Regions from separate parts of the Paenibacillus sp. FSL M8-0228 genome, predicted to be linked through region 4. Evidence: riboswitches for the same ligand, from Rfam matches in the RefSeq annotation. Region 4 holds a riboswitch; each other region holds the start of a gene.

Region 1 (7,908 bases), 100 kb from region 4:
AATCCATACGGTTGACGTGATCGGCGAGGATTTTCCAGCCGCGTTTGGCCTCGTCGTCAATCAGCATCTCGCAGGCGGTGGCGCCGCCGTACATACGTCCTTCGGCTGTACGGTCCACAGCTACCCATACGAGCCATACCTGGCGTCCGTTCGGTACGTCCTCTTTATTCGTAGAGAACTTGATACCACGTTCTACTTTACTTTTGGCATGCATGGCACCGATATCAATTTTCGCCTCTCCTCGGTCAATGATGACCGGTGACATGCTGTTCAGGTCAATTGAGCCTGCGCCGAAACCCTTATGTTTACTCTTGCCACTGACAATGTTCAGTGCAATCTGTTTTTTGCCGTCCGGCTGATTTTCACTCATGCGTCACTAGACCTCCATTTTCCGTCTTCACACTCATTCTACACTATAAATATTTTAACTAATAATCTCCTGAAAGCAAACATATACATGCTGTAGATGCTTGTCAACGGGAGGTATCCATTGTATGACCCCAGCACGCACTAAAATCGTTTTATTGTCTACACTAGCCCTCGGTCTCCTCGCAGGGACGTTATGGTTTGCCTGGCAGCCCCAATCGCAATCCGACCCGCAGTCCATAGGCCAACCACTATACGGCTCCCTGTCTGAGTCTGCGCTTGCCCCAAATGTGGGCAAGCCTCTAGGGGCAAACATCCTGCCTGACCTGCCCAAGAACCCTCCACAACCCGCTACAGAAATCCTCAGCAAACGGGTGGTAGAGTACCACATTGATGTATCTCTGGAAAAGGGACAGGTTTTGCGAGGCACTGAGACACTGACCTGGAAACATCCGGGCAAGAAAACCGTGAATGATCTGTATCTTCATCTATACCCGAACGCCTTCTCTTCCATGGAAACCACCTTTATGAAGGAATCCGGTGGAAAGCTGCGCGGAGACACCATGCCCAAAGACGGCTTTGGCTCTATGACGCTGACTGAACTAAAAACAGAAGACGGTTTATCCCTCATGCATCGCATCCAATATGTGCAGCCAGATGACGGTAACGCAGGCGACCGTTCGCTCATGAAGGTGCGTCTACCCAAGCCAGTACGAGGTGGCGAAGAAATCACATTATATATGAAGTTTGAGGTAAAACTGCCTGCCATCTTTGCTCGTATGGGTGGGACAGATGATTTTGTAATGGCAGGACAGTGGTTCCCGAAGCTCAGTGTCTACGAGACTGCAGGGCAGCGTGGACGCGCCGAGGAGGGCTGGAACCTCCACCAGTATCATGGTAACTCCGAGTTTTATGCCGATTTTGGAATTTACAGCGTACGGATTCGGGTGCCTGAAACTCATATCGTAGCAGCGACCGGATTTCCCACCCGTGGTGCCGTCCGACAGAACGGACAAAAAATATATCAATTTTATGCCGATGATGTACACGATTTTGCCTGGTCCGCTTCACCCAACTTTGTAGCCGTAGAAGAACCCTTTTCTTCTGCTGAAGTCCCTGGTGTCAAAATCAAGCTCTACCTTGACCCATCGCACAAGGAGCTCAAAGGACGCTATATGAGCGCAGCGAAGGCCGCTCTTTTGTACTACAGCAAATGGTACGGGCCTTATCCATATTCCACCCTGTCCATCGTGGTTCCACCTAAATCAGGCAATGGAGCTGGCGGCATGGAGTATCCGACACTCATCACGGCCGCTGCTGCGGGTAATCTCAATCCTGGCTATAGTCTGGAACGGACATTAGTTCATGAGATTGGACATCAATATTTCTATGGAATGGTAGCCAATAATGAATTTGAGGAGCCGTGGCTGGATGAAGGCTTCACCTCCTATGCAGAGGAGCGACTTATGGAGCAAGAATATGGGCTTACCCCCAACTTGCCATTACAATCGGGACAGGTATCCTCCCCACAGCCGCTAAACCGTGAGTCATGGAAGTACGGCTCGGCTGCTGAGTACGCGCAAAATGCCTACTCTCGAGGCAAGCTGGTACTACGGGGCATTGAACGTCAGGTGGGTATGAAAAAAATGGATCGCATTATGCGGACCTACGTCCAGACGTACCGATTTAAGCATCCGTCCTCACAGGATTTTCAACGTATCGTGGAGAGAGTCACCGGACGCTCATGGAGCCACTATTTTGAACAGTATGTATATGACGGCCAGATGGCGGACTTTTCAGTGGATCACATCACAAACCACAAGCTGGAGAATGGATATGAAGCAGTCGTGACGGTCAGCAAAAAAGGGGCGGATTATCCCAAGATCCCTGTCCAATTTACCTTCAAGGATGGAACCACGAAATTCAAGGCTTGGGACGGTGCGGGCAAAAGCACAACTTTTCGGATCAAAAGTACTTCTCCCGTTTCCTATGTAACCCTTGATCCCCTATATACCATTGCACTGGAGAACAAGCATATTAACAATACCCTAAAAGCCGAATTGGACGAAAAGCAACAAACCCGTTGGAGTATAAGTGTAACCAAGCTGTTGGAGACACTGCTTGGAAGTCTGTCATGGTGAGGTGTCTATAGATGCGGACTGTTATAAAAGAGGGCTGGGCGCTGGTGCGCATACGATTCTATATCGTTATCATTTTATTTCTGTATCGACTACTGTGGGGGGTGTTTCTCTATCGACTGGTGCAGTCTGCCGTTATCCCGCTATTGCTCCGTTATCCTGATCAGGGTCAAAACGAGCTGGGACAGACCTTGTTTTGGATGGAGAGCCAGATTGCTCTGATGGACAGCCGGGAAGTACATGTGTATTTGTGGATACTACTAGGGGCGACTGTACTACGCATACTAATCACTCCCTTCATTAGAGCCGGAATATATCAAAGCCTGCATACCGATGCGACTGAGCCGCAAAGCCTGTCCTTTTTCAAAGGTATGAAACGCCATGGCATGTCGTCGCTGTTGTATTACATCATCGAGTTGGGACTGCTGCTGATTCCCGCCTTTTGGGTAGTACCGAGACTCTACCCTATTGTAGCAGGTACGCTTCAATCTCCCTCTTACCTGCTGCACTTGTTGCCCTATGCCATGGGATGGATGGCATACGGATGGTTCATTCGGCAGTGCATCCTGTATATGCAACTAGGCACTGTCGGTGGTCACGCCATACTATCGTCCCTGCTCGCCTTCTTTCGCCAGCTTCTCCCAGCTGTCGGTATATCCCTTTTGCTCGGTGCTTGTGTGCTGCTGGTCTTCGGTCTATTTGGCACCGTGGCGATGATTTGGACTGGCATGCTCGCGCTCATTCTCCAACAATCGTATCATTTTGTTACTAGTCTGGTCAGGCTGTGGCATATCAGTTCGCAGTACAGACTATGGCATACCGATATCTCCAGTAGAAGCTAAGCCCTTCCTTTATGTTAATCACTTCATTTCCGTCTGTCGAAAAAACTTTATGCATAACCGCGCAAACGGCACATAACTGAATACTGTTAACAAGATCTGTTCCTGGGACATTAGGAGCAGATTTTTTTTGTAACTTTTTGCAATGAAACATTTGCCAAAGCCAGCCGACTTTGTTACAATAATCGCAGTGAACTGATAGTAACAACTTTGTAATCTTTATTGTAACCTTTATCTCAAAAATATCGTTATTGTGAATACTGCTCTCCAAGGTGCACATCTTAAGTAAAGCCTAATTCCTGGCACCTAGGAAGCGGGGGAACCAGTTTGGGTGAATTGATCTCGCAACAGAGTGGTCATAGGGGAACCTTCTACCGAATCCTTAAGCTAACCTCGCAGGCATTGGAAGGGGTATATTTTTTTTGAAGAAGAAGCTAACGATCGCAGCTATGAGTCTTGCCATTGCCTTTACATCTTTTACATTCGGTGGCGGCAGTGCATTTGCAGACTCCAAGATGGACCAGGTCATCCAAGATGCCAAAGGAACGAACTACAGAAGCGGAGGCACTACACTCGAGGGATTCGATTGCTCCGGCTTCACAATGTATGTATTCAACAAACTGGGAATTAAACTTCCGCATCAATCTGGATCACAATTCAAAATGGGATCTTCTGTATCCCGCGATGAAATGAGGCCTGGGGACCTGGTGTTCTTCAACACCACAGGAAGAGGCATTTCCCATGTAGGTATCTTCGTAGGTGAAGGGAAATTTGCCCACTCCTCGACTTCACGTGGTGTAGTAGTTAGCTCACTGAACGAAAATTATTACGCTAACCGCTATGTCGGTGCAAAAAGAATTATGAGCACAGACGCTTACCATTCTGTAGCTTCAGATATTCCTGATGACGACAACGTAGAATAACTAACGCACAGCAAGCTAACTCTAGCCGCAATTTGATTCTGCCGGAATCGAATTGCGGCTTTTTATGTCCACAACATCAGCAATGATTATCTTTACTGACGAACTGACACCTCAAAAGGTTTCAATTTTAGCGAACATCGTCGGTTTTACCGTCACCGCTGGGGGAGCATATGAGCAGTAATTCCTTCTTATTGAATGTATACCCGTCTTGGGTATAAAATAAACACGCTTGCCATTCCCCTGCAACTTGTCTACAATCTGTTGTTAATGATTGAAGCACCTGTAAAAGGAGGATGGAACACATGCCGGCCTCAATATCCAACTATCGGATCGTACCCATGGACGAGCATCAAGCGGCTGCAATCTGTGAGTGGCGCTATGATCCACCTTATAACATATACGGTTGGCTCCCCTGGGAACAAATGAAGGCGCTTGAGGTCGAATTTGGAAGTCCCACGCTTCGCCAAGAGCAATATGTTGCCGTACTGGATGAAGAGAACAAGCTGATGGGATTTGCTCAATATTTTCCTATGATCGGTGTGACCCGGCTAGGTCTTGGCATGCATCCTGAAAGATGCGGACATGGCAAAGGCTCTGATTTTGTCCGTGCCATTGCAGAGGAAGCCCAACGACGCAACCCGAAGAATGAAATTGATCTAGAGGTGCTTACTTGGAATGGGCGCGCTATCCGGGCCTACAAGGCGGCTGGATTTGAGCTTACAGATACCTATGAACGCCAGACCCCCGACGGCAAGAAACCATTTTATTGTATGGTATATCGTCCCGAGCACCCAACCCAGATTCTATGATAAAAGCGCCTTCGGCATACAACCACGATGTTGTATAGCGAAGGCGCTTTTATCATCATACGACAGATCATTACAAGCTCAATGACTGCTACGCATTTTTTCAAAAGCTTCATTATATTGTTGGGCTTCCTTAATATCCACGGCCATAATACCGCCATCGTCCCAAGAGGTCAAACGCAGAGTCACGGTCTTGTAATCAATCGTAATAAATGGATGATGATTGAATGCTTCAGATATAGCGGCAACTTCATCCACGAATGCAATCCCTTTCATAAAACTGGAAAAATTATATTTCCGAACGATCCAACGTCCTTCCTCCAGCTCCCAGCCCTCCAGTTTCTCCAGATGTGCTTCAATCTCTTCTTGTGTAAAAGGCATGTTACGAACTCCTCCCCGTTTATACGGAAGCCTTTCGACCGCTTAAATACGGCCAAAACTACGATATATTGGTGTACATATTACCACGGCCCCGTTGATAAATCCATAAGACGGACCTCAAATCAAAGGGACTGACGTCAGCTCCTCGTCCCCAATCAGTACATAGATACGATGCTGCTCCGGCTCATAGATCACAACGCCACTCCCTACAGTGATTGTGGGCTCTGTACCCAGTGCATAAAATAAGTCTTCTGCCAAAGCTTCATTGACTTCCTGACGTCCCGCCGGGTCCAGCCTGTCCCAATCTTCTGCTTCCATCTCAAAAAATTCATAGCTATCTGGGATGCGCCCCACAGCCTCTGTCAAATCGTTCAAAATTTGTTCATACTCACGTCCATGCTTTACTCCCATGCCATTTCCTCCAATGGTTCCGCCATTCAATACATAATCACCTTATTATACCGGAAATTCGCACTTAACAAAAAAGAGAGTTTTGTCGATAAATACTATAATCCGTCTTGTAATGACGCGCTTGGGGCAAGGACGACCCCGGCGGCATGAAAGGATTCAAAATCTATTCTCATGGATGAGGTGTATCATGCAAATTTCAACCATTATTGGACTTGTGCTCGGGATTTTGTCACTGGTCGTCGGGATGATCTTAAAAGGCGCTCCGGTCGTCAATCTGGTCAATAATCCCGCTGCTTACATGATTATTTTCGTCGGAACGGCAGCGAGTATATTTATGGCCTTCCCGATGGCAGAAATCAAACGGATTCCGAAGCTGTTCAAGGTTATTTTCACCGAACAAAAACTGTTAGACCGCAAAGAGCTCATCGGTACGTTTACCGAGTGGGCATCCATTACCCGTCGTGAAGGTCTGCTCGCCTTGGAATCCAAGGTAGAGGAAATCGACGATCCCTTTATGCGTGGCGGCATGCGAATGATTATTGACGGCAATGATCAGGAATTCGTACGGGACGTTCTAATGGAGGATATCAATGCCACCGAGGATCGACATCGCTCTGGCGCGCTGATCTTCTCCCAAGCCGGTATGTACGCTCCAACGCTCGGGGTACTCGGTGCGGTTGTAGGTCTGATCGCCGCTCTGGCCGACCTTAGTGACATGGAAAAGCTCTCTCATGCCATTGCAGCAGCCTTCATTGCGACGTTGCTCGGTATTTTTACAGGTTATGTCCTGTGGCATCCGATGTCCAACAAGCTGAAACGGTTATCCAAAAAAGAAGTCGAGCTTAAATTAATGATGGTCGAAGGTCTGCTTTCCATTCAATCGGGGATATCGACGATCGCCATCAGTCAGAAACTGACGATCTTCCTGACTCCGACCGAACGGGCTACGATGACCCAGAAGGATGGCGATTCCAGTGAGTAAAAAGAGACATGAACCGCATGAAGAGCATGCTGACGAAAGCTGGCTGTTGCCATATTCCGACTTAATGACCCTTCTGTTGGCTCTTTTCATTGTCTTATTCGGTATGAGCTCGCTCGACGCCAAAAAATTTGAAACTATGGCTCAATCCCTGAGTGCAGCTTTTAATGGCGGCACTGGCGTGCTGGATCACTCAGCCGCGAATCCGTCGTCACAATCCATGGATATGGGCAAAAATAAAGAACAAGTGTCACAACCCGTAAAATCGAAAGCTACTTCTACCTCTGAACTGCAAAAACAGCTGGCCCAACGGGAAGAAGAAGATTTAAAAAAGCTTAAAAAACAGATGGATCAATACATTCAAAATAACGGCCTGACCCCGTTGCTGAATACCAAGCTAAACCAATCGCAACTAATGATCACCATTAGTGATAATGCCTTGTTTTCATCCGGGCAGGCCGAAGTAAAGCCGGAAGCAAGAAAGCTGGCCAAGTCCATTTCTAGTATGCTCCAGCAGTTCCCTGGCTATGATGTTATCGTATCGGGTCACACGGATAATGTACCGATCTCCAACAGCCAGTTCCCGTCCAATTTTGATTTGAGCGCCAAGCGCTCTCTGAATTTCTTGCGTATCTTGTTGCTCAATCCAGATCTCGACCCAACCAAGTTTGTATCCATCGGTTATGGCCAGTATCGTCCATTGGCAAGCAATCAAGATGGTCAAGGACGCTCTAAAAACCGTCGTGTTGAAATATCTGTTCTCCGCAAATATCAGAACGGGACACAAGTCATCAGTCCTACCTCAAGCTCGAGTGAAGGTTGATTATGCATATGTTATATGAACAAAGGCACCGCCGCATTTTTATGCAGCTGGTGCCTCTTTGTTTAGTGCTTCCTGTACTTTGCCCTTTCAGATACGACGATCATACGCTCTAGGCTATACGAGCCCCTCTGGCATTAGCTAAGCGTATAATCGAGCATCTGACCAAGCTCCAGCTTCTCAGCCTCTGTCAGATCACGCCAGGCACCTTTCTGAAGGGACCCCAACCGAATATTCATGATTCG
Region 2 (7,908 bases), 1.5 Mb from region 4:
TCTGCTACGTGATTGGCGTAAGTGGACTGGCTTAAAGACCGCCCTTTCTTCGGAAAACAGGCGGTTTTTGTTGCGTGTTGTGGTATAATGGAAACCAACATACATAATTCGGTAATTTTAGCATACGTGATCTTTGAAATGGGAACAGAGAACATGATATCGTTATTTGAGAGCCTGCTAGGGAGGAAGGAACTTCTATGCAATCTATTTACCATCGCATCGAGGAACTCATCAAGGAACGGGGAATGACGAAAAAGGCGTTCTGCCAGCAGTTAGGCATTAGTACAGGGAACTTCGGGGATTGGAAAAGAGGAAAAACGACGCCGGGCACGAATAAACTCATTGAAATCGCTTCTTTTTTTGATGCGAGTCTGGACTGGATTATGCTGGGTCGAGATATACAGGGTGAGGTGCTAAAGGAGTCGCAAGACCCTTATTTTTTTGACGCTTCAGGGCAACTGAATTGCCAGGGGGAACCGCTTAGTGAGGCGGAAAGAAATTTTATACTTGAGTATATTGAATTTACCCGCTTTCGTAAAGAGAAAAACCAGCGCAATTCTACTATAGGGTAATGGTTGCTTAGGATTTAATGGGGATTACTAATGAGTAAGGCTGAAAAATGAAAATTATTTCAGAAAAAGTTACTGTTTCGGAGGGGAAACATTTTGGGAGATCAAACTATTTATCAACGGATTGAAGCTTTGATTAAAGATCGGGGAATGACCAAGAAGGCATTTTGTGAAAAGCTTAAAATCAGTTCAGGGAATCTCGGTGATTGGAGAAGGGGGAAAACAACGCCGGGTACCACTCATTTAATTCAGATTTCGGACTTTTTTAATGTATCGCTCGATTGGTTAATGAAAGGGATTAAGCCGGGAGAAGGCGTACTTCAGGAGCAGAAGGCTGCTTATTTTTTTGGAGTGATGGGGCCACTGAATTGCCAGGCAGAAGATCTTGAGACGGAAGAACAGAATTTTATTTTAGAATATGTTGAATTTGCGAAATATCGTAAGCAAAAAAGTGAGAAGGATAAAACAAAGCCGGAATGATTTTTTTGGCTAAAGATTGTCTGGGTTGAAAACCCGTAAACGAACTGGAGGGGTTCGCTTTACGGGTTTATTTGGTTTCTTGGTGATATGGAATGACCTGTATGTAACTGGAATGCTTGTTGGATTTAGAGTGGCGATGCCTCCTTATAATCGTTATCGTCGATGTTCAGAATTGCAGCAACTTGTTTTCTGTACCTTTGTGCTTTGCGGGTGCCGTGAATCAGATTGGACAAGCGTGAAGGCGGAATATTGTGTGTCTCACAAAATGTTTTCTGATCCAGTCGAAGTTCGACAAGCCGTTGTTTGATGGCCCACCCGAAGGAGGTGACAGGCATTTTGTTGTTCAAAAGAAATCGCCCCTTACGGATTCTTACGGAATAATTGGTGTGTTATAATAATCATCAGTAAACATGTTAGAATTAACCATCTGAAACTATGATACACTTTTATACGTGTTTTTACAATCGTAAATACGTTATTTCGTCAAATTAATTACTTAGTTAAGTGCTAGGTGGTTCTGATAATCCGTAAGGGGGCAACATTAATGCATAGTTCAGCAAGCGGTTATCTTTATGCAGGACGGTATTATTATCGCTCATATATGTAAGTTAAAATAATTATAATATTTTTGTTTACAAATAGTTGATGAGAGAGTATAATAAATCTGTTGCCTCAATACATTATGATTTGCGGTCGTGGTGGAATGGCAGACACGCTATCTTGAGGGGGTAGTGGGCGTACGCCCGTGGAGGTTCGAGTCCTCTCGACCGCATTATATGCAAGACCTAGTTAAAAAAGCATCCTGACACGGTTTACGTGAAAGGGTGCTTTTTTTGTTAAGCATTTTCGTTATATTCTTTAGCCACGGAAGCCACGGTTGCAACAGGTCGTTTATTAACTGTGATAATGAAGAATGTCAGTTTTGCTGCAAAAGCTTCTCTATATCTCCCGCCAGTTTATCTGGAGTGGTTTGCGGTGCATAGCGCTTAAACACGTTACCTTCTCTTGTAATTAAGAATTTAGTAAAATTCCATTTGATCGCTTTGGACCCTAATACCCCCGGAGCTGTTTGGGTCAGGTAGCGAAATAAGGGGTGTGCTTGATCGCCATTGACATCTGTCTTGGCGAACATCGGAAAGGTGACACCATAATTGATCTGGCAAAACTCGGAGATCTCCTCACTGGAACCTGGCTCTTGTTTGGCAAACTGGTTGCTGGGAAATCCCAAAATTTCGAGCCCCTGTTCATGATACTGGTCATATAGCTCTTGTAGCGCTTTGTATTGGGGGGTTAACCCACATTTGCTGGCAGTGTTCACGATAAGCAGAACGTTCCCTTCAAATGTGGATAACGGAATTTGTTTCCCTTGCAGGGTTTGCGCATCATATTCATAAACGGTCATAGCATCTCTCCTCATTCAATATTCAGCAATTAAATTTTAGACAATTTAAAGAAGGGTTGCAAGCCTGGAAAAGCTGTATAAAGCCTTCAGGCGCTGTAAAATCGTATTTTGCTCAAAACAGTAAATCGCACCGCAAATGGAGCGAATTAAGTTGTTTCTTCTTATAAAAGCGGGTTAAATCGGTGTTTAGCTGGTACATATAGCGTATTTTCTTCTCTTTTTACAAAAAAAGGCCAATAACGCTTTACCCTACGCCAATATTGACATGCTTGTCATTTTCAAAAAGGGATGAAAAACAGAGATTAAAGGAGATGTGAGAAGCATAGTTGCATTGTAAGCGTTATTATTAATCTTCTATGCTCTAAAGCCCGATTTATAACCCTGCAGTTGAGCTTTACAGTCTTCCATGCGCGGGTGTATGATTCAAGACGTAATTTCAAATTAACTTGAATGAAGCAACAACGAAATGTCTATAGCGCTGAATTTTGCAGTTGCAAAAGCGGGGGAACCAATCGAGACTGTACGGCTTCGGAAGCCGTGTGTCTCATGGGGTGAATTTTCCGGTCAAGTGCCAGAAATAGGGCGACTCTCACGTCCGAATCCGACAGCTAACCTCGTAAGCGTACAGGGAGAGGCAACAAACCGCCGTGTGCAGCCATGGTTTATTTTATCATGGATATGTCAGAAGCCGGAGGAAAGCCTTTTTCCTTCGGCTTCTTTTTGTTGTCTTTTTATACCGGGAGAGGAGCTACTGATGGAAGGTCGGTTAATTATTGTCACTGCACCGAATGAAGCGGGCAGAAGTTTTGTGAAATTGCTTATTTTCAAAAAATTGGCGTTTGCAGTTCTCACGAATAGCGCCCAGGAGGAACGACAGCTCAAAAAAATGGGTGTGGAGCACATTGTCCGCATCAATACCATGCAAGCGGGAAAATGGAATTTTCCAAAAAAAGAAATTGGTAGTGTGTATTTGTTCGAGAACAGCTTGAATCTGACTTGCCGTTTCCTGCAAATATGTCGACCACTAACATCGGAATCGATCTATGTTATTACACACGGCTGTAATCCACAAGGAATTTATCGGGGATTGGGAGCGGACCATGTGATCTACACATTGAACGGAGAGGTGGGTTTTCTGCTGAACGGATAAGCACTTATGACATAGTTGTTTTATGATTTTATGATGGAATAAGAATGGCGATCTGAGGATCGATACGGAGGGTATAAACATGATGGATATATACATGCTGCTCGTCATGGCTGTGAGTTATGGAGTGATACTGCTGTTTGTACGCTGGTGTGATGCGCAGACCTCTAAAGGAGGACGAAGAGGATGATCGTTATACTCGGGCTTACGGCTATTGTGTTTATGTATTTAATCTACGCACTCCTGAACCCTGAAAAGTTCTAGTCACTTGTAGGGATAGAGCGGGCGGGAACAACAGATCTGAGCATTAAAGCATCATTGGTAGCAGGTTTTCGCAAACGTGTGCACTTCATAGATGGTCTAATCGGGTCTGTTGTTCCAAACGCAGGAGCATTTTGAAGGAGGAATAGAGGATGGAGCTGCTTCAAATTGGAATTGTGATCGTTATATTGCTGCTCTTGGTAAAGCCAATGGGTACATATATGTATCATGTATTCTCGAATGAACCGAATCGAACGGATCGGATTTTTGGCAGAACAGAAAAGCTGATTTATAAGGTAGTAGGCTTGAAGAAAGTGGAGAGCATGCGTTGGACTACGTATGTTATGAGTTTCATTGCTACGAACGTCGTGCTTGTGGCAATCAGCTACTTGCTGTTGCGTTTACAGGGAATGCTTCCCGGTAATCCGGCTGGAAACAGTAATATGGAAGCATCACTAGCTTTTAATACGGTAATCAGCTTTATGACGAATACGAATCTCCAACATTATAGCGGAGAAAGCGGGCTTACGTATCTGACACAGATGGCGTTCGTCACGATGATGATGTTCACTTCGGCTGCTTCCGGTTTTTCGGTTGCTGCGGCTTTTATGAGAGGATTGACGCGGCGCGGTGAAGGGATGGGCAATTTCTTTCAAGATTTTATTAAAGCTATTATAAGGATTTTCCTGCCACTGGCCTTTGTGCTTACGCTGGTGCTGGTGGGATTGAAGATACCACAGACGCTACAGCCTACGGCGGATCTTACGACGCTGAGCGGAACACAACAGCAAATTTCTATGGGACCCATTGCTTCTCTGGAGTCCATCAAGCATTTGGGGACGAACGGGGGCGGTTATGCGGGAGCTAACTCTGCGCATCCTTTTGAAAATCCAAGTCCTTGGACGAACGTGCTGGAAATTTTGGCAATGTGGGTAATGCCGGCTTCGTTGCCGTATACCTTTGGATTGTTTGCCCGTAATCGTAAGCAGGGCTGGATTATTTTTAGCTCCATGATGGTATTGTTTCTAATTTTTCTATCCATTACGTATGTGTCTGAGAAGACAGGTAATCCGTTAATCCAGACACTGGGTGTGGATGCTTCTCAGGGAAGCATGGAAGGGAAAGAGGTTCGTTTCGGTATTGGACAATCGGCTTTATTCACTGCGGTCACAACAGCGGCAACGACAGGTTCGGTCAATAATATGCATGATACACTAACCCCGCTAGGTGGCATGGCTGCTTTGGGAGAAATGATGCTAAACGTCATTTTTGGCGGCAAGGGTGTCGGGCTGATGAATATGCTGATGTATGCGATTCTGGGTGTGTTTATATGCGGACTGATGGTCGGGAGAACTCCGGAATTTATGGGAAGGAAAATTGAAGGCAAGGAAATGAAGCTGATCGCCATTGCCATTTTGGTACATCCGTTTCTCATTCTCGCCCCAACTGCGCTCGCGTTTATGAGTCATTGGGGATATGATGCGGTCACTAACCCTGGCTATCACGGGTTGACTCAGGTGCTCTATGAATATGCGTCATCTGCCGCAAATAATGGTTCGGGGTTTGAAGGTCTTTCAGATAACAACGTATTCTGGAATGTAACAACGGGGATGGTTATGTTCTTCGGGCGATATGTATCTATGATTGCATTGTTGGCTGTGGCGGCTTCGTTGAATGCCAAAGCGCCGACTCCGGTGACGACGGGGACACTGCGCACGGACAACAAGTTATTTGGAGCCATTCTGATCGGGGTCGTGCTGCTGATTGGTGCGTTGACCTTTTTACCTGTCATCGTATTGGGACCTGTTGCTGAATTTTTGACCATGTGAAGAAGAAAATGAGAATGGATGAACGGGGTGTTTGACCATGAAGGAACAACGCAAACACATGCTGGACAGAAGCATCTTGAAGCATGCGATCAAGGATAGCTTTATAAAATTAAATCCGATGATGATGATGAAAAATCCTGTCATGTTCGTCGTGGAGATCGGTACATTGGTCGTGCTGCTAATGTTACTGTTTCCCGGTTATTTTGGAACTGACAAGGAAATAGGCTTTAACCTGGCCGTGTTTGTTATTCTGTTGTTTACGTTGCTTTTTGCCAACTTTGCCGAAGCGCTCGCGGAGGGGCGGGGTAAGGCACAAGCTGCCTCTTTAAAAAAATCCAAGCAGGACACGCAAGCTAACAAGCTCGTCGGAAATGACATTCAGGTGGTTAGCTCAACCGAGTTGCGTAAGGGGGACGTAGTTATTGTCTCCCAGGGTGAAATGATTCCAAGCGATGGTGAGGTCATTGAAGGTTTGGCTTCGGTGGATGAATCTGCAATTACGGGAGAATCGGCTCCGGTCATCAAGGAATCGGGTGGTGATTTTTGCTCGGTAACCGGCGGAACGCGAGTGGTTAGTGACCGGATTAAGGTGCGGATTACGACAGAGCCGGGCGAGACATTTATTGATAAAATGATTTCGCTCGTGGAAGGCGCTCAGCGGCAAAAAACGCCGAATGAGATTGCGCTGAACACTTTGCTGATTAGCTTGACGATTATTTTTCTAATTGTGGTGGTTACGCTAGCGCCGATTGCCCGTCATTTTAACATTGATTTGCCTGTTCCTGTGCTGATTTCGTTGCTAGTCTGTCTGATTCCAACCACGATTGGAGGACTGTTGTCAGCCATCGGGATTGCCGGTATGGACCGGGTCACCCAGTTTAATGTGCTAGCCATGTCAGGCAAGGCGGTAGAAGCTTCTGGGGATATCAACACGATGATTCTGGATAAAACAGGTACAATCACCTTCGGGAACCGGATGGCGAGTGAATTCGTGCCTGTAGAGGGCGTGGAGAAGGCAGAGCTAGTGAAGTGGGCAGCGACTAGCTCTATGAAGGATGAGACGCCAGAGGGTCGCTCGGTTCTCGAGTTGATGCGCAAACAGGAGCATACGTTGGATGAATCCTTGGCGGCAGGTGGAACCTTTATCGAATTCAAGGCGGAGACCCGGATGAGTGGTCTGGATCTGGCCGATGGACGAAAGGTACGCAAGGGCGCAGTGGATTCCGTTCGGCAATGGATCGTATCGCAAAATGGCAGTGTTCCAGCCGATCTGGAGGAAAAAGCGAATCAGGTAGCCTCTGAAGGAGGTACACCGTTGGCAGTCGCGCTAGATGATCAGATATACGGTATTATTTATTTAAAGGATACAGTGAAGCCAGGCATGAAGGAACGGTTTGATCAGCTCCGGGAAATGGGTATCCGTACGATCATGTGTACCGGAGATAATCCGCTGACAGCAGCTACAATTGCTCGAGAAGCGGGTGTGGACGACTTTGTAGCTGAGAGCAAGCCGGAGGACAAAATCGCGGTTATCCGACGTGAGCAGGAACAGGGTAAGCTGGTTGCCATGACTGGAGACGGCACCAATGATGCACCTGCGTTGGCGCAAGCCGATGTAGGTCTTGCCATGAATAGCGGCACAGTCGCGGCCAAAGAAGCGGCTAATATGGTGGACTTGGATTCCGATCCGTCCAAAATTATTGAGGTGGTCGCGATCGGCAAGCAGCTGCTTATGACGCGCGGAGCATTGACAACGTTCAGCATTGCGAACGATGTTGCCAAATATTTTGCCATCATCCCGGCGATGTTCATGCTAGCCATTCCACAAATGGGCGCTTTGAACGTCATGGGGCTTGGCTCCCCGCTGTCCGCTATTTTGTCGGCGTTGATCTTTAACGCGGTTATTATTCCGCTTTTGATTCCGCTGGCCATGAAGGGCGTGAAGTATAAGCCGATGAGCTCGGATCGCCTGCTGGGACGGAATTTGCTGATTTACGGTCTGGGCGGTATGGTCGTACCGTTTGTCGGTATAAAGGCCATTGATTTGCTGGTGCATTTGTGGATTTAGCGCAGAAAGGGTGAACGACATGAGTGGTTTTTATCGGATGATGTCTGGACGCAGATTTGCTGCACACGAAAAAGCTGAATCTGGCGGACAAGGTCATAACAAACATACAGGGACCGGGACTGTGTCGGAAGGAAAACCGGAGAGACAAGAGA
Region 3 (7,908 bases), 3.1 Mb from region 4:
AAATCTTAAAAAGAGAACCATTAACAAATACTGAAGCGGAAAATCTAATTTAGGCATGCCTATTACTTCTCTCATGAGAAAGGAAAACAAAGTTATGCCAATTGCATAGAGAAGTATTTTTCTTCGATTTTCCCACACGGGGAGCATATAAATCTTCAAGACCAAAGTAACTGCCGCTAAAGCATCGAAAAAACCAAGTATAATATATAAAAAAGCAGATAACACAGTTACACCATCCTCCTATTTCGCCTGATGTAATTGTATATTTTACTAATAGATGTGGCAATGAAATAATCTAGTAAATTGGATTTTTTTGTATAAATATGAGGTGGAATTTTCTTCCCCTGGCTTTCTTCTTCAAACTCGACACCCATTTATACTAACAAAAAAAGTCACCCCAAGTGAGCGACGTTGCTTTTGCTAATGTATTATGTTGGTTTTTTTTCGATATCAAGGTTATAATCTACTTAATTTGGGGTGGAGGGATTATAGTGGCTTTAAGTGACAATTTTAAAAAATTACGTATAAAATATCATTTGACTCAACAAGAACTTGCTGAGATCGCTGGGGTTACCAATAAAGCAATTTCAGCTTGGGAGAGCGGACTTTCTGAACCACGGATGGGTGCTATAGAAAAGATAGCTCGTCATTTCCATATCAAAAAAAGCAACATTATTGAAGACGATGGTATTGAACACATAAGCTCTGATCAAGTGTAGGTCAAAGTAGACGGCAATAAAATCGAAGCAAAGGAGCACCGTTCAATTCACTTTAGGTTATATCAAACTACAAAAAAGGAACTGTGCAACAGCTCCACAGTTCCGCAAACAACTTTAGAAGAAAATAAAATTTTACCCATTATCGTCGACTTCGTCGGCTGATTTTACCTGAACCGCTACGTGTTTTGGGCTTACTATAAGATTTACGCGGCGAATCAAATATGCTGGAACCGCCGCTGTCACTCCGGTCACGTGAAATCGAGCCTCTGCTCGGTGAACTGCTGGACCCTCTGTCGAACAAACTTCCGCTTGACCCAACGCTAGAATCCGAGTTCTTCCCTCTACGGGTAACCGAACCTTTCCGCTCCACCGTAATCGGCGGAATCGCCTTTTTCTCCTGCACTGTAGGAGCACGATATTGGCCCTGAGAAGGTCGGTATACATCTCTGCTGGAGTAGCCCCGATAGGAGCCTGAACCACGTAAGGAATCAAACAGAGCATCCAGCACAGTTGCGGTTAAGTATCCTTTTAAAAAGCTTGAACTGTAATTTTGTTCTACATACTTTTTACTGTCAATTTCAATGAGTGTATCTTCCTTCTTAGCTGGATCTTGCTGCAAATGGTACCACTCATCGCTATATACCAGAAACATCCGCTCATTGCTCTGCGGTGACATTTGTTCCGGTGTACGCTGTTCTTTCAATTCCTCCGCTACTTCCGGGACTGTCTTGCCAGCTGCCCGGTATACATACGAGGTTGAATTTCCGCTGCCACTAACCGATTCCAGCGGATACGTATCCTTTACACTTGGCGCGCCGCAACCGCTTAACACGGATACGAACAAGCTCAGCGCCACAAAGACCTTTAATGCATACTGCCAGGTGCGTTTGCTCATGTGTAACCCTCTCCTAGCTTGCCCGAATAACCTTGACGTCTCCGGTAATCACTTCTTCTCCTTCATAAAGCATAAAGCGACCGTCCTGCCACTCTACCCGCAACAAATGGTAATTATCAGACTGGTACTGCCAAACATGCTGCTCTCCACCCTGTCGGAAAGGAGCACGGCCCATGACGGTAACTTGCCCAGAATATTGCTCCTCCAAATGATACGTTGTATCATCCAGCTCTAAAATGGTCGGCACTTCCTCAGGGTTGTCAAGTCTGCCGTCGATGGCCTGATATAGTCCGAATTGCAGTGTTTCCCGTTCCTCTATATGAAGATAACTGATTTGATTACCATCCTGAAGTGTCAAAACAACGGCATTCCGGGCACGATTATGTACACGACCTACCACTTCATAGGTGACAAGCGAAACTTCACAGATATCACCTGGATTTAAGTGAAGCATGCTTTTCTCTGCTTTTGGCGGCTCCGGCTTAGCAAATAGATTTGAAATTCGTTTCCAAACACCCATGGTTATATTCCTGCCTTTCTTAGCCTAGAAGCATGCTGTAATGATCAAGGCGCCAACCAGATGCAGCGCTCCTGAAAACAGGCCGAAACCAATTTTACCTTCCTGTGTACCTTTATCCAGATCAAACTGGGCCCAGTACCGCAACAGCAGACGTACAATAACTTCCAAAACAAGCAGGATGACAAAAGCGATCACAGAATACACAAGCGCTTCGAGCAAATTATTAGCTGTAGCGATAGAGCCTGACAAAATATAGCCTTGTGCAACCAGCTTCATAATCATTCGTACCGTTACGGCCATATTTCCAGCTTTCACTTCGGCAAAATCCTTATACTTCGTGAATAAAGAGTCGACATACATTAATGCGAAGATCAAAATAGCTCCCGCACCAGTCCATACAAGCATTGCTTTCATCGTTTCTAAAAAATGCATTTCATACCATCCTCCACATCTTCTTGACCTTCATATAATGTTTTACGCCTGCGGGCAGGGAAAAGCGAAGGAGAAAACGTTTCTCCTTCGCTTCCTGAGCAATCAAACTTGGCGGCACTGCTTAAATGTTCTTATTTATTTTCGTATTGCTTCAACAAAGCGGCAAGCTCATCGTCCACGGCGCTTTTCTTATCCAGCTCTTTGAACTCCTCATCCAACGATTTTTCCTTAGAAGACATTTCGTTGCTCGCTTCGGCACGTGCTTCTGCTTGCAGCATTTTTTCCTCCATACGCTTCAATCCGGCAGTTGCCGTATCAGAGCTAAAACCGTTCATAGCTTTGTTAATTTCAGTTTGCGCTTTAGCTGCGTTATAACGGGCAACCAGTGTCTCGCGCTTGTTTTTCATTTCTGTCAGCTGTCTGCGCATTTCATCCAGCTTGCCACGCAGGTTATCGGCCGAAGCTTTGTTCTGTTCGTAACCAGCTTTGAACTCGTTCATTTTTTGTTCAGCAGATTTCTTTTCTTCCAGCGCGCGACGGGCCAGATCTACATTTTGTGCTTTTGCAGCGGTATGTGCCTGTTCTTCGCGTTTCTTTACCAAAGCAGCCTGTTCTTCGTATTGCTGTTTGAATCTCTTTTCAATAGCAATTTGAGCGGCTACCGCTTTCTCTGCATCTTCCAGGTCCTCTTGCATATCACGAATGTATTGGTCCGTCATTTTAACTGGATCTTCTGCCTTGTCAATAATGGCGTTAATGTTGGACATCGTAAGATCTCTTAATCGTTTGAAAATAGACATGTGAAGTTCCTCCTAGAGTTGAATGCTTAAATTTTAAGCTCTGTACACATGTTTACGCAAGCTTTGCAAAGAGGGTTTCAAAAATTATCTAAAAGCCGCGCAAGTAAGGCTCTGGGATGTCGGCCTGTACTTTTAGCTCCCGCGATGCATGCAACGCCCAATAGGGATCACGCAGCATGGCGCGGCCTATTGCTACCAGATCAGCTTCTTTTTGCTGAACAACCCGACGGGCGTCTTCATAATCATCCAGTAATCCAACAGCAATTACAGGTACATTCAGCTTTTCACGGACGGTATGAGCTAAATCCACCTGATAGCCAGCACGCGCAGACGGCCCTCCGCCAGAACCAATTGGACCCTCGCCACCAGAAGAGATATGGAAAATGTCCACACCTGCATCACGATATCGTTCCCCTACACCTGTTATGTATTCCACATTATATCCATCTTCGACGTATTCTTTGGCAGATATCCGCATAAGCACAGGCATATCAGCAGGAAGAACCTCTTTAACAGCATGTATGACCTCAACACCGAACAGTGACAGATCCTGGCCATATTCATCTTCTCTCGTATTTGTTAAAGGCGAATGAAATTGATGGATCAGATAGCCGTGAGCGCCATGTATCTCAACCGTATCAAAACCGGCTTCCACCGCGCGGCGCGCGCCTTCTTTGTATGCCTGAACCAGTTCCCTGACTTCTGCTGTCTTTAAGGCGTGCGGCTTTTTAAGGCGTTCGCTAAAAGGAATCGAAGAAGGACCCACAGGTTGCTCAGCATCTTCGGCCTTGCGTCCAGCGTGGCCTAGTTGAATGCCAATTTTGGCACCATACTTGTGAACTTCCTCTACAATCTTACGATATGCAGGAATATGTTCGTCACTCCAAATACCTAAATCACGATCCGTAATACGTCCATCAGGATGAACCGCTGTCATTTCCACAATAATAAGACCAGCACCTCCTACTGCTCGGCTCACATAATGGACATGATGCCAATCCGTCGGATTTCCATCCTCGGCCTCCACACTAAATTGGCACATCGGGGGCATAACAATCCGATTTTTTAAAGAAAGCCCCTTTAATTGATAAGGAGTAAACAAGTCGGTCACTTTTATCCTTCCTTCCTTCAATTCCATGTCTGTATAATTATGAATTGCAACCCCATTATACACCAGCTGTCACGGGATACCGAATCCGTTGTAAGGCTAAAACTTGCGAAAATGCTCTTGTTTTCGGTCATGTTTAAGAGAATATGTACGTTTAGCTCCATCATCTTCATTGATAATCATTTCATCGCGAACTTCTTTCCAGACGTTTATGAGCCTAACTTGGTAACCAGCATATTTTTAATAGGACAGGTACATAATAGTCGAGAGCACCACTAGGTACCACTGCACGAAAAGGGGGGATACATATGCCGTACAGGGGAGTGTTGCCATGCTTGGCACTGTTACTAGCATTTTCAAGTTTACCCGTTCACGCGGATGCGCCTCCCAAGATCGGAACGCCCCATCCCAAGGAAGCAGCTGTTGCTTCTTCTGTACATCTGAGTACAGATCGAGCTACTCCTACATTAGCAATGTTGCGTAAAAAACATGCGGACATTTTTAAAATGTGCGGCCCACACACCCGCCAAATTGCCTTAACCTTTGATGATGTGCCCGATTCTAGGTATACGCCGCAGGTTTTGGACGTATTACACGCCAACGGCATCAAAGCCACCTTTTTCATCGTCGGTCACCGTGCGGAAAAGCATCCGGGGATTATACGTCGTATTATCCGTGAAGGCCATGCTATAGGAAATCATTCCTATACTCATCCGGATTTTAGGAAGGCTACACCAGAACGCTTTCGCAACCAGATTACAAAAACAGAACGTATTTTACAAGCCAGCGCAGGTTTTCGCCCCAAGTTGATTCGTCCACCCTACGGTGAAATTACAGAGCCTCAAATAAAGTGGGCACGTCGTCATGGCTACATGATTGTCAACTGGAATGTAGACTCTCTCGACTGGAAGGGACTAAGTAAAACACAAATTCAGCGAAATGTGATTCCAGCTACAGGGCCTGGCTCTATTATTTTAATGCACGCTGGTGGAGGTCAAAGTTCCAACTTGCAAGGCACTATCCAAGCTTTGCCGGGTCTAATTCACTCTCTAAAAGCTAAGGGCTACAAATTTGTGACAGTCCCCCGGCTACTCCACACATCGGAACGAAAATAACAGTATGTTTATAATTGAGGTCCAAGCTAAAGCAACGTAAAAAGGCTGTCTTACCAGCAGAAGTATTCTGCTCGTCAAGACAGCCTTTTTACGGATAGGACCTGATAAGAGTCCGACCTAGATATATACGGATATAGGCGTTATGTTTACATAATATATATTATGTTTAATTAAACTGTATATACGTACAATGCTATTTATCAATAACGTACAGCTTCACATTTTGAAATCCAAAGTCGTTCACAAATGATTTGTTGCCTGGAATAAAGATATCAATCCGCTTTCCTGTAATGGCGCTGCCCTGATCGCGAGCGACAGCTACAAAAGAATGATCCGGCAAACCTGGATGGGAGTAGCCTGTAACCAGTACTTTCGTGCCCATCGGAATGACGTTAGGATCTACCGCAATTGTACCTAGTTTAAGCGGATTGCCGTAGTAGTCCACTGCGCCCCATTTACCATTCTCATCGGCTGCGGCAGAATACGCTGAAGCCTTAACGTCAACTATTTTGCTATAGTTGAATGTTTTACCCCAAGCTTCAATCGTTGGCGCCTCATTCGCTGCTGCTTTCTCCGTAAGAAGCTGCGGCTTCGATTCCGAAGCTGCCTTTACACTTTTTTCGCCAGGCACCTTAATTTGCAGACCTGCATATATATTGCTGGAGGCAATGTTTGGGTTAGCCTTTGTTAGCTCGTCTACCGATACTCCATAACGCTGAGCAAGCAAAAAGAAGGTATCGCCCTCTTTGGCAGTGTGAAGCGAGGCAGCATCCGCTATTCCAGCTGTCTGTGCCAACCCTGCAATAGCTGCGGCAAGCACCGCAATTTTCATCGTTTTACCAATATGTTTTAAATGTTTCAAAGATATGTACCTCCTCTTTTATGCCTGCGAAGTTAGCTGTCGGATTCGGACTCAGGAGAAGCCCTATGCTCGTGCAATTCACCCCTAGGCATATTCCTCATCGTCTTATGACGTATCGGAATGGCTGCCGTTGTTACGTCCCCCGCACTTCCCATAGTTTGGGCCAGCATTTCAGCGCTTGTCTAACCGCATGCTGTCCCGGTAAGTTTTGGCTTACTGCATAATATCACAATTTTGTAACCTTATCCGCATGAAAATGTTGGGAACCCTGAACATCATACTACACTCGTTACAATTTTGTCATCAAGAAATCTATATTTGTTACGAAAGTATGGGGAAATGGTGACAAAAAAAGAAAAGCCCTCCGTCAACGGAGAGCTCTTTTATGATTAGATCAGTACTTTCTTACAATACTTTGGCAAGAAAATCACGAGTGCGATCATGGCTTGGAGTGCCAAATACCTGGTCTGGTGCACCCTGCTCCACAATTTGACCGTTATCCATAAAGATAATTCGATCGCCTACCTCGCGGGCAAAGCCCATTTCATGCGTTACAATTACCATTGTCATACCGCCTTCGGCGAGCTTCTTCATTACATCCAGAACCTCTCCAACCATTTCAGGGTCCAATGCAGAAGTCGGCTCATCGAACAGCATTACGTGCGGCTGCATGGCCAAAGCACGCGCAATCGCAATACGTTGCTTCTGACCGCCGGATAGCTGGTTCGGATAGGTATTCTTCTTATCCTCGAGCCCCACGGTACGCAGGAGTTCTAATGCAATTTTTTCCGCTTCCTTACCTGACTGTTTTCTAACCTGCGTCGGTGCAAGCGTCAGGTTCTGCAACACTGTTTTGTGTGGGAACAGATTAAAATGCTGGAACACCATCCCCATTTTTTCCCGGGTTACATTAATATTATGACCACGAGCTGTAATCGGCTCGCCCTCAAATAAAATCTCCCCATCCGTCGGCTGTTCTAACAGATTCATACAACGCAAAAACGTACTCTTCCCCGAACCGCTGGGACCGATGATAACGACAACTTCTCCTTTGGCGATATCTATATCAATGCCTTTTAAAATCTCATTCTTGCCGAACGATTTACGCAATTGTTTAACGGTGATCACTGGCTCTCAACTTCCTTTCCCATAAACCAAGCAGCTTAGACAAGCTGAATGTCATTACAAAATAAATAGCGGCTGCGATTACGAACGGACTTAATCCTTCATAGGTGATATTCTTAATGACTTGGGCTTGGTACATAATATCCACCATCCCAATGGTCGAAATAATAGATGATTCTTTAATGATTGTAATAAACTCATTACCAATAGCAGGTAGTATAGATTTAAATGCTTGCGGTAAAATGACGTGACGCATTGCTTTGCTTCGCCCCATCCCGAGCGAACGGGCTGCTTCCATCTGTCCACGGTCTACAGCCTGAATACCCGCACGG
Region 4 (7,908 bases):
ATGCAGTAGAAGATTATTTAATGTCACGCTATCAGATGTATTGGCAAATTTATTTTCATCCTGTAACACGCAGCTCGGAGATCCTTTTACGTAAAATTTTCAAGCGAGCAAAGGAATTGTTTAAAAATGGATATGAGTTTGGTTTTCTGCTGGACCCGCTGCCGGATCTGTTGAAAGGAGAGCTTACAGTAGAGCAATATCTGATGCTCGATGAGTCATTAATTCAGACCGTATTTAGCCAGTGGAAACGAGAAAAGGACGAAATTTTAAGTGATTTGAGCAGCCGCTTTATGGACCGTAGATTGTATAAATATGTAGAGATTGAAAATATGGATACAGATACCATTGACAGTATTCGGAAAGCCTTGGAAGAGGCTGGTTTGCACCCTGAATATGATTTTGAAATTGATTTTCCGACGGATCTTCCTTATGATGTGTTTCGGCAGGGTGGCTCGACGGACAACCAGATTTTACTGCTTGGACGTCAGGGCGAGGTGAGTGAAATATCCGAAGTTTCGGAAATTGTGCGCTCCATAAGTGGTATTCACCGAGGGAAATATCATATGTATTTTCCCCAGAATAAATTGAACGCGGTAAAAGACAGGCTTCCTGCCGAAATAAGGAATTATTTTGTCAAAGAATAGACAACTATATAGAAATGTAAGTAAAAAAAGGAGATGTAAACCTTGGATTTATTCGACACTCATACTCACTTGGATGCGCCACAATTTGACGAAGATCGTGAAGAAGTTATAGCACGTGCTGTCGAATCAGGAGTAACGCGGATGATCAATATCGGATTTAATCGTGAGACCATTCCATCCACCATGAAATTGGCCGAGACGTATGATTTTATTTATGCGGCAGTTGGATGGCACCCACAGGATGCGATTACAATGCAGGAGGGCGATCTAGAATGGATTGCATCGTTATGCAGTCATAAGAAGGTCGTAGCCATCGGAGAGATCGGTCTGGATTATTATTGGGATACATCACCGAAGGATGTTCAGCATCGGGTGTTTCGAAATCAAATTGGTCTGGCTCGTGAGCTCAAAATGCCCATTGTTATTCATAACCGGGATGCCCATGAAGATATTGTTAAGATTTTGCGTGAGGAAAAAGCGAGTGAGATTGGCGGAGTCATGCACTCCTTTTCTGGGAGCTGGGAGACAGCCCAAATGGTGCTGGATATGGGATTTCACCTTTCCTTCGGTGGTCCTATTACGTTTAAAAATGCCAAGCAGCCAAAAGAGGTGCTGGCACAGGTGCCACTGGACCGTCTGCTCATTGAAACGGACGCGCCCTACCTAACGCCGCATCCGTTTCGCGGGAAGCGAAATGAGTCTGCGCATGTGAGACTGGTAGCAGAGGCTGCAGCCCAAATCAAGGGGATTACAGTGGAGGAATTAGTGTTAATAACGACCCAAAATGCCTTGGAACGATTTGACATTCAATAAAAAAGCGAAGAAATCGATCAAAATAAAGAGATAGACGAAGCTAATCATGAATTTGTTGCAGGAAACTCGAGAATATTACAATATTTTAACCGAATATTTTGAAAAATGTACTTGAAACCTGCTTTACAACATGCATGGAAACAGGATATCATCTTTTCAGTGAATTGTTGTTTGAATGTAAACATCAACAAGTCATTTCATGAACCAGTCTCGCTGAGTCCCTTTTACAGGGAACGGGGGAACCGATATGGCTTACAGTACGTCCGGCTTATGTGCAAGAAGGGAACGTCTCTTCCGCCAGCCGGCTCGACCTAAATTCTTTTCCCAGATGGGATTGAACAGGTAGAGGAGCCGTATTTCGATTTCTTTCTGGGTCTTCGGGGTGAATGTGAAGGCGACCGCCATGAGCGGTTGACCCAAGCTAGGGCGACTCTCTACGTCCGAACCCGACAGCTAACCCCGTAAGCGTAACAAGAGAGAAGCCATCTCGTGCATGAGTTTTCCCGCATATTCACACATGCCGGAAGCCACGAAAGAGCTCTCTAGTCTCTTTCTTTGGCTTTTTTTGTTGTGAATAAAAGAAAATCTGTCATCATACTGTGGTTAAACAGGGGAGGACAGCATGCCGCGAAGACGGGTACATGGTGCAGGACAGTCGCAGTTTGGGCTTGTCTTGTAGAAAATCTGTTATAGTCACGTCAAATCTCAACTATGTCTTACTCCAGACGGCGGGCTATGTAAGGAGGACGGAGGAAATGGGCATTTTCCAAAAAGAGGAGACCCATGAGTCACGCTCATCCAGCATGTCTTACGTATTGCGTTGGAAGCAAGAGAATGTGCGCCAGGCTGCTTTGGTTGCTATTTTTCTAATCGCGCTAACGATTATGATTTCATTTCTGATGTACACGCAATCTAAAAAACAAGTCTTTTTTGTCATTGATGGCAAGGCATCTGCGGTAGAAACCCGGGAATCCAAGCTTCAAGATTTGCTGAGCGAGCATTCCATTTCACTTCAGCCGCATGATACAATTTCTATGCCGCTAAATGGAGCAGTACAGGATGGGGACCGCGTAGTCATTAAACGTGCCAATCAAGTTAAAGTATCTTCAGGCAATGAGACGAAAAAGCTGTACACAACAGAAAATACAGTAGAAGGTGCCATTCGTACCTCGGGCTATAAATTATCGTCAACGGATAAAGTTTATCCTGCGCTAGATGCCTCTGTTTCGTCTAACATGGACATAAAAATCGTCCGTGTGAAGAAACAGCAGGTCGAACAGAAAAAACAGGTACCTTATCAGGTCATCAAAACGGCCGATCCGAGTCTTTATAAAGGCGATAATCGGGTCATTCAAAGCGGCAAATCGGGTGTGGTAGTCCAGCACGTTCAAAAGGTATATCATGATGGAAAGTTGGTATCCAAACAGCTGGTTAACAAGGAAGTTGCACAGAACCGTGTGGATAAGGTTATTGCGGTAGGAACGAAGAAAAAGCCGGTCGTTCTTGCTGCTTCCGTCGGTCCCAATGATGCGGTTAAGACAACAACGGTTAGTTCGGGCAGTGCTGTCCGTAAAGCAGGCGTCAATTTTAAATATAGCAAAGTCTTACAAAATGTCTCCATGACGGCGTATTCCTCACAGGAGCCAGGTATCGGTACACGTACTGCATCCGGCTCGCGCGTGACGGAAGGCCGCACCATCGCTGTCGATCCGAGTATAATTCCAATCGGCTGGTGGGTGTATATCGAAGGGGTGGGCTTCCGCCGTGCGGAGGATACCGGTGGCGCGATTAAAGGCCATAAAATCGATGTGTATTATGAGAGTTTGAGCCGAGCCAACCAATTTGGTCGTAAGCACGGTAAAACCGTATATGTTATCGGACCGGTAAAGCCTGAAATCAACTAAAACAGGTTGTGTATGTTGAGGGCAATGCGATAGTATTAACAACATAGTTATGCCATGATAAGAAGAGGATATCCTCTTCTTATTTTGTTTTCAAAAACAGGGAAAGATAAATATAGCTTGCTGTGTAGCAGTGGAGGGAAATGCAAATGATCAAGGAAGTGATCGTGGTAGAGGGCCGGGATGATACGGTGGCCATTCGCCGCGCTGTTGAAGCGGATACGATAGAAACTGGCGGCTCAGCCATTAATAAAATGACGCTGCGTAAAATTGCATTGGCGCAGGAGCGGCGGGGGGTCATCATTCTAACCGATCCCGATCATGCAGGGGAGCGCATCCGTAAGATTATCGCTTCCAAGGTACCCGGCTGCAAGCAGGCCTTTATACCCGAGGCAGAAGCGACGCGCAAAGGAGATATTGGTGTAGAGAATGCCTCACCGGAAGCGATCAGACACGCTCTCGCACGGGTTCATACGACAGTAGAAGGCGCCGATCCGCTGATTGAGTGGGCGGACCTGATTGATGCTGGACTTATCACCCACCCCAATGCTGCTGCACGCCGTATGGCCTTAGGGAATGTGCTGGGTATTGGTTATTGTAACGGAAAGCAGCTACATAAACGGCTCTCTGTATTTCAGATCAGCCGCGAGGAATTTGCCGGAGCGCTGGCACAAATTGAAAGTGAAGGATTGTGATATTCGTATGACAGGGATTCAAGATATAGCAACACCGCGGCGTACGAAGGAAATTATTCAACGGCACGGTTTTTCGTTCAAAAAGAGTTTGGGACAAAATTTCCTGATTGATCAAAATATTCTCAATAAGATTGTGAATGCTGCCGGATTGGATGAGACGAAGGGCGCACTTGAGATTGGTCCTGGGATTGGCGCTTTGACCGAGAAGCTGGCGCAATCGGCCAAGGTAGTTACCGCTGTCGAGATTGACCAGCGGCTACTGCCAATTCTCGAAGAAGTGTTGGCCCCTTATGAGCATGTGAAGGTACGTCATGGAGACGTGCTGAAGCTGGATTTGCGAGAGGTGTTTGCAGCTGATTTTGCAGACGTGAGTAAAGTAAGTGTCGTGGCTAATCTGCCGTATTACGTTACTACACCGATTCTGATGAGGCTACTGGAGGACAAGCTCCCTTTGGAGAATATCGTCGTTATGATCCAAAAAGAAGTGGCTGAGCGTATGGCTGCGTCTCCTGGAACGAAGGATTACGGTAGTCTGAGCATTGCAGTACAATATTACAGCGAACCTGAATTAGTCTGTATTGTACCGAATACAGTATTTATTCCCCAGCCAAATGTGGAGTCTGCAGTCATTCGGTTGCGTGTACGGGAAGCCCCTCCGGTGGAAGTGGTGGATGAGAAGCACTTCTTTGAAGTGGTTCATGCTGCTTTTGCCCAGCGTCGTAAAACGATTTCCAATAACTTAAAAAGCCGATTCTTCACCAAAGAGAACAAGGACACGTTGGAGCCGTTGTTGCAACAAGCTGGTATTGAACCCTCCCGTCGAGGAGAAACGCTAAGTATTGAGGAATTTGCGCGTCTCAGTGCTGTTCTGGTGGAAGCAGGTATATCCTAAGCTGGAACCAAACTGTGCATTCACCCATACGATATACGAGGGGTGATACAGTGTGATGAGTTTAGGAGACTTGGTCGTTCGGAAATCGTACGGCGGAGATGTCACGTTTCGCGTTGAGGACATCCAGCGGGATAAAGCGATCATTAAGGGAATAGAATTTCGGTTGCTGGCCGATTCCCCGGTGAACGATCTGGTCAGAGTGCCTGCAGACCAGATTAGCGGTAAGACTCAGCAGGCTCACATTAAGGCTGGTGAGTCTCTTAATCTGTTGCAACGGGCACGCCAGCAGCAAGCTGCTCGTAGTCAGGCAGCTCTGGTTGGGGACTGGAGTGATCCAGTCGAGTCAACGTATTTTGAAATGCCGGGAAAGGTTCTTCATCTGGATGGAGATCCCGGCTATTTGAAAAAATGTCTCAGTTTATATGAACAGCTCCGTGTTCCTGCAGAGGGACATCACGTTCATGAATCGGCAATGGCGGATACGTTGTACCGGCTGCTTCCCCGTATCCGTCCGGATATTGTAGTGATTACCGGACATGATGGCGTGCTAAAGCAGCCACAGCCTTACGATTTGTACAGCTTGAAAAGTTATAAAAATTCGCAAAATTTTGTGGCGGCAATTCAGGTAGCAAGACAATATGAACGTCATCTGGATTCGCTGACCATTGTAGCGGGGGCGTGCCAGTCCCATTTTGAGGCGTTGCTGCGTGCGGGAGCGAACTTCGCCAGCTCACCAGGGCGTATCCTGATTCACGCGCTGGACCCCGTTTACGTGGCTGCCAAGGCCGCCTTTACTTCGATTCGTGATACGGTCAACATGGGGGACCTGTTTCACCAGACAATCAGCGGCAGTCGCGGAGTGGGTGGAATTGAAACTAGGGGAAGCTATCGCATCGGCCTGCCGAAGCTTGAAAATTTGTCAACGCTTAAAGTAACGCCTTCTGCAATCTAGGATTCAAATGTGCCAATAGGATTGACTTGAACAAAAAGTCTCTGCTTTCAGAGGCTTTTTGTCATTTTTTAGATAAATTATTCCTGTTCGCAAAAAATTAAATTGACAACTTATTTTTCGTGTTGTTATAATATTTAGCTCGATTTGACAATCCATCTAAAATTCGTTATAATGGACAAGGAAAGAGGTGGTCGTTAGGCAATGGCTAAAAATACGCTGTTGGAAATCAAACGCAGTCTCGACGCACATGTAGGGCAAAAAATTTTGCTGCGGGCTAACGGCGGACGCCGTAAGACCGTCGAACGAACTGGTGTCTTGGAAGAAACGTACCCTTCTGTTTTTATCGTCAAGCTGGATCAGGAGCAACAGACGTTTAAACGTGTCTCCTACAGCTATGCTGACATTCTTACCGAGTCGGTGGAAGTCAGCGTATATGATCCCGACTCCCATACAAGTGTAGTCGAATATTTTGAAACACCTTAATTGATTTCGTGATTTATACCAGCTTTGCAGGTTTAGCGACGGCTCCGTCATTTCAAATGACGGGGCCGTTTTGTATATACAGAGCAGGATGAGGCAAGACATCTCTGCACATACTAAGCCGGGAATGATCTTCCTTATTCCATTGCCGAAGGAGGCGTATGTATGAGCCGGAGAAGACGTAGTGTCATGTCGGAGGAGCTAAAGTACGAGCTGGCCAAAGATCTTGGGTTTTACGACACAGTCAAGGAAGAAGGCTGGGGAGGCATTAAAGCCAAGGATGCGGGTAATATGGTCAAGCGGGCCATCCAGCTTGCCGAGCAGGCTGCTTCTCGTAAATCGTAGCCATCAGTGGTGCTGATGAAAAGCGGGGATATCCGGGATAAGACCGGGTCATCTCCGCTTTTTTGAACCTCATGACTTGACACGCTGAGTCTGATATAATATGTTAAGCTGTCTTGAGGGAAAAGTTGAAGGTGGGTGAACGCCTTGAAAATATATGAAAAAGCACCGGCGAAAATCAATTTAATGCTTGATGTTCTACGTAAGCGGGACGATGGTTATCACGAGGTCGAAATGATTATGACCATGGTCGATCTGTCTGACCGATTGACGATGTCTGAGTTACCGCGTGATACCATTATTATTTCTAGTCAAGCCGGGTACATACCATTGGATGAAAAGAACTTGGCTTTCCAGGCCGCGCGTCTGATCAAAGAACGTTATAACGTGTCTACGGGTGTCCACATCCATCTGGATAAGCATATCCCGGTGGCGGCAGGGTTGGCGGGTGGAAGTAGTGATGCTGCCGCAGCGCTGCGTGGACTGAACAAGCTATGGAAGCTTGGTATCTCGGATGCCGAATTAAGGGTGCTGGGTGCGGAGCTGGGCTCAGATGTACCTTTCTGTATTACAGGGGGTACAGCTTTAGCGAGTGGACGCGGAGAACTACTTAAGCCACTTCCGAATCCGCCACAATGCTGGGTGATCCTTGCGAAGCCGCCGATTAATGTATCTACGGCTGAAGTGTATGGTCGTGTCAAAGCAGATCAGATTACGCACCACCCGTCTGCCCGCCAGATGGAGCATGCGATCCGTAACGCTTCTTTTACCGATGTATGCAACGCGCTGGGGAATGTACTGGAGGATGTAACACTAAAGCTGTATCCAGAGGTAGAGCATCTTAAAAGCTCCATGATCCGCTTAGGAGCAGACGGTGTGCTGATGTCAGGTAGTGGACCTACGGTGTTCGGACTGGTATCGAAGGAAGCCAAAGTGCCACGGATTTACAATGGACTAAGAGGGTTTTGTAAAGATGTGTACGCAGTACGACTTTTGACCTGATTTTAGATATTTCTTTCTTATTATAGTGGTAATTGTTGTACAAATACGTACGAAGATGATATATTTACTATTAAATATTCGGATTTTACTATATCACTTACATTCCGCCAGCAACCGGCCAGTCCGCCGGTGCTTTACTGTACGAAGCGGGCGGCAGGAGAATAGATCGCGAGGAATTGTTGTGAAA

Evidence for each region. A riboswitch is a leader RNA that binds a small molecule or an ion and turns the genes downstream of it on or off. The one in region 4 is predicted to bind cyclic di-AMP.
Region 1: linked by a shared signal. The riboswitch ahead of MKY98_RS00540 (C40 family peptidase) and the one ahead of MKY98_RS00140 (3D domain-containing protein) in region 4 are both predicted to bind cyclic di-AMP.
Region 2: linked by a shared signal. The riboswitch ahead of MKY98_RS06805 (hypothetical protein) and the one ahead of MKY98_RS00140 (3D domain-containing protein) in region 4 are both predicted to bind cyclic di-AMP.
Region 3: linked by a shared signal. The riboswitch ahead of MKY98_RS13835 (3D domain-containing protein) and the one ahead of MKY98_RS00140 (3D domain-containing protein) in region 4 are both predicted to bind cyclic di-AMP.

Annotation. Positions count from the first base shown of each region.
Region 1 covers NZ_JBBOXA010000001.1:131,749-139,656, reverse strand. Annotated here, with positions in the region: gene MKY98_RS00555 (YwhD family protein) at 1-370, opposite strand, end outside; gene MKY98_RS00550 (M1 family metallopeptidase) at 495-2,507, shown strand; gene MKY98_RS00545 (hypothetical protein) at 2,519-3,346, shown strand; cyclic di-AMP (ydaO/yuaA leader) riboswitch at 3,623-3,760, shown strand; gene MKY98_RS00540 (C40 family peptidase) at 3,766-4,266, shown strand; gene MKY98_RS00535 (GNAT family N-acetyltransferase) at 4,569-5,075, shown strand; gene MKY98_RS00530 (4a-hydroxytetrahydrobiopterin dehydratase) at 5,154-5,453, opposite strand; gene MKY98_RS00525 (hypothetical protein) at 5,571-5,864, opposite strand; gene motA (flagellar motor stator protein MotA) at 6,052-6,846, shown strand; gene MKY98_RS00515 (flagellar motor protein MotB) at 6,839-7,666, shown strand; gene rluF (23S rRNA pseudouridine(2604) synthase RluF) at 7,801-7,908, opposite strand, start outside.
Region 2 covers NZ_JBBOXA010000001.1:1,483,711-1,491,618, forward strand. Annotated here, with positions in the region: gene MKY98_RS06775 (MarR family winged helix-turn-helix transcriptional regulator) at 1-12, shown strand, start outside; gene MKY98_RS06780 (helix-turn-helix domain-containing protein) at 198-572, shown strand; gene MKY98_RS06785 (helix-turn-helix domain-containing protein) at 666-1,049, shown strand; gene MKY98_RS06790 (hypothetical protein) at 1,175-1,396, opposite strand; tRNA gene MKY98_RS06795 (tRNA-Leu) at 1,739-1,821, shown strand; gene MKY98_RS06800 (glutathione peroxidase) at 1,966-2,451, opposite strand; cyclic di-AMP (ydaO/yuaA leader) riboswitch at 2,918-3,090, shown strand; gene MKY98_RS06805 (hypothetical protein) at 3,206-3,601, shown strand; gene MKY98_RS27040 (potassium-transporting ATPase subunit F) at 3,785-3,862, shown strand; gene kdpA (potassium-transporting ATPase subunit KdpA) at 4,012-5,688, shown strand; gene kdpB (potassium-transporting ATPase subunit KdpB) at 5,726-7,756, shown strand; gene kdpC (potassium-transporting ATPase subunit KdpC) at 7,776-7,908, shown strand, end outside.
Region 3 covers NZ_JBBOXA010000001.1:3,135,229-3,143,136, forward strand. Annotated here, with positions in the region: gene MKY98_RS13795 (hypothetical protein) at 1-225, opposite strand, end outside; gene MKY98_RS13800 (helix-turn-helix transcriptional regulator) at 492-719, shown strand; gene MKY98_RS13805 (DUF4247 domain-containing protein) at 859-1,614, opposite strand; gene MKY98_RS13810 (DUF4178 domain-containing protein) at 1,628-2,134, opposite strand; gene MKY98_RS13815 (DUF350 domain-containing protein) at 2,159-2,566, opposite strand; gene MKY98_RS13820 (PspA/IM30 family protein) at 2,698-3,366, opposite strand; gene MKY98_RS13825 (NADH:flavin oxidoreductase/NADH oxidase) at 3,455-4,477, opposite strand; gene MKY98_RS13830 (polysaccharide deacetylase family protein) at 4,783-5,589, shown strand; gene MKY98_RS13835 (3D domain-containing protein) at 5,783-6,451, opposite strand; cyclic di-AMP (ydaO/yuaA leader) riboswitch at 6,458-6,626, opposite strand; gene MKY98_RS13840 (amino acid ABC transporter ATP-binding protein) at 6,857-7,579, opposite strand; gene MKY98_RS13845 (ABC transporter substrate-binding protein/permease) at 7,566-7,908, opposite strand, start outside.
Region 4 covers NZ_JBBOXA010000001.1:28,204-36,111, forward strand. Annotated here, with positions in the region: gene MKY98_RS00130 (HD domain-containing protein) at 1-644, shown strand, start outside; gene MKY98_RS00135 (TatD family hydrolase) at 687-1,457, shown strand; cyclic di-AMP (ydaO/yuaA leader) riboswitch at 1,659-1,941, shown strand; gene MKY98_RS00140 (3D domain-containing protein) at 2,213-3,361, shown strand; gene rnmV (ribonuclease M5) at 3,508-4,053, shown strand; gene rsmA (16S rRNA (adenine(1518)-N(6)/adenine(1519)-N(6))-dimethyltransferase RsmA) at 4,061-4,945, shown strand; gene yabG (sporulation peptidase YabG) at 5,001-5,897, shown strand; gene veg (biofilm formation stimulator Veg) at 6,099-6,380, shown strand; gene MKY98_RS00165 (small, acid-soluble spore protein, alpha/beta type) at 6,543-6,722, shown strand; gene ispE (4-(cytidine 5'-diphospho)-2-C-methyl-D-erythritol kinase) at 6,867-7,721, shown strand; gene purR (pur operon repressor) at 7,903-7,908, shown strand, end outside.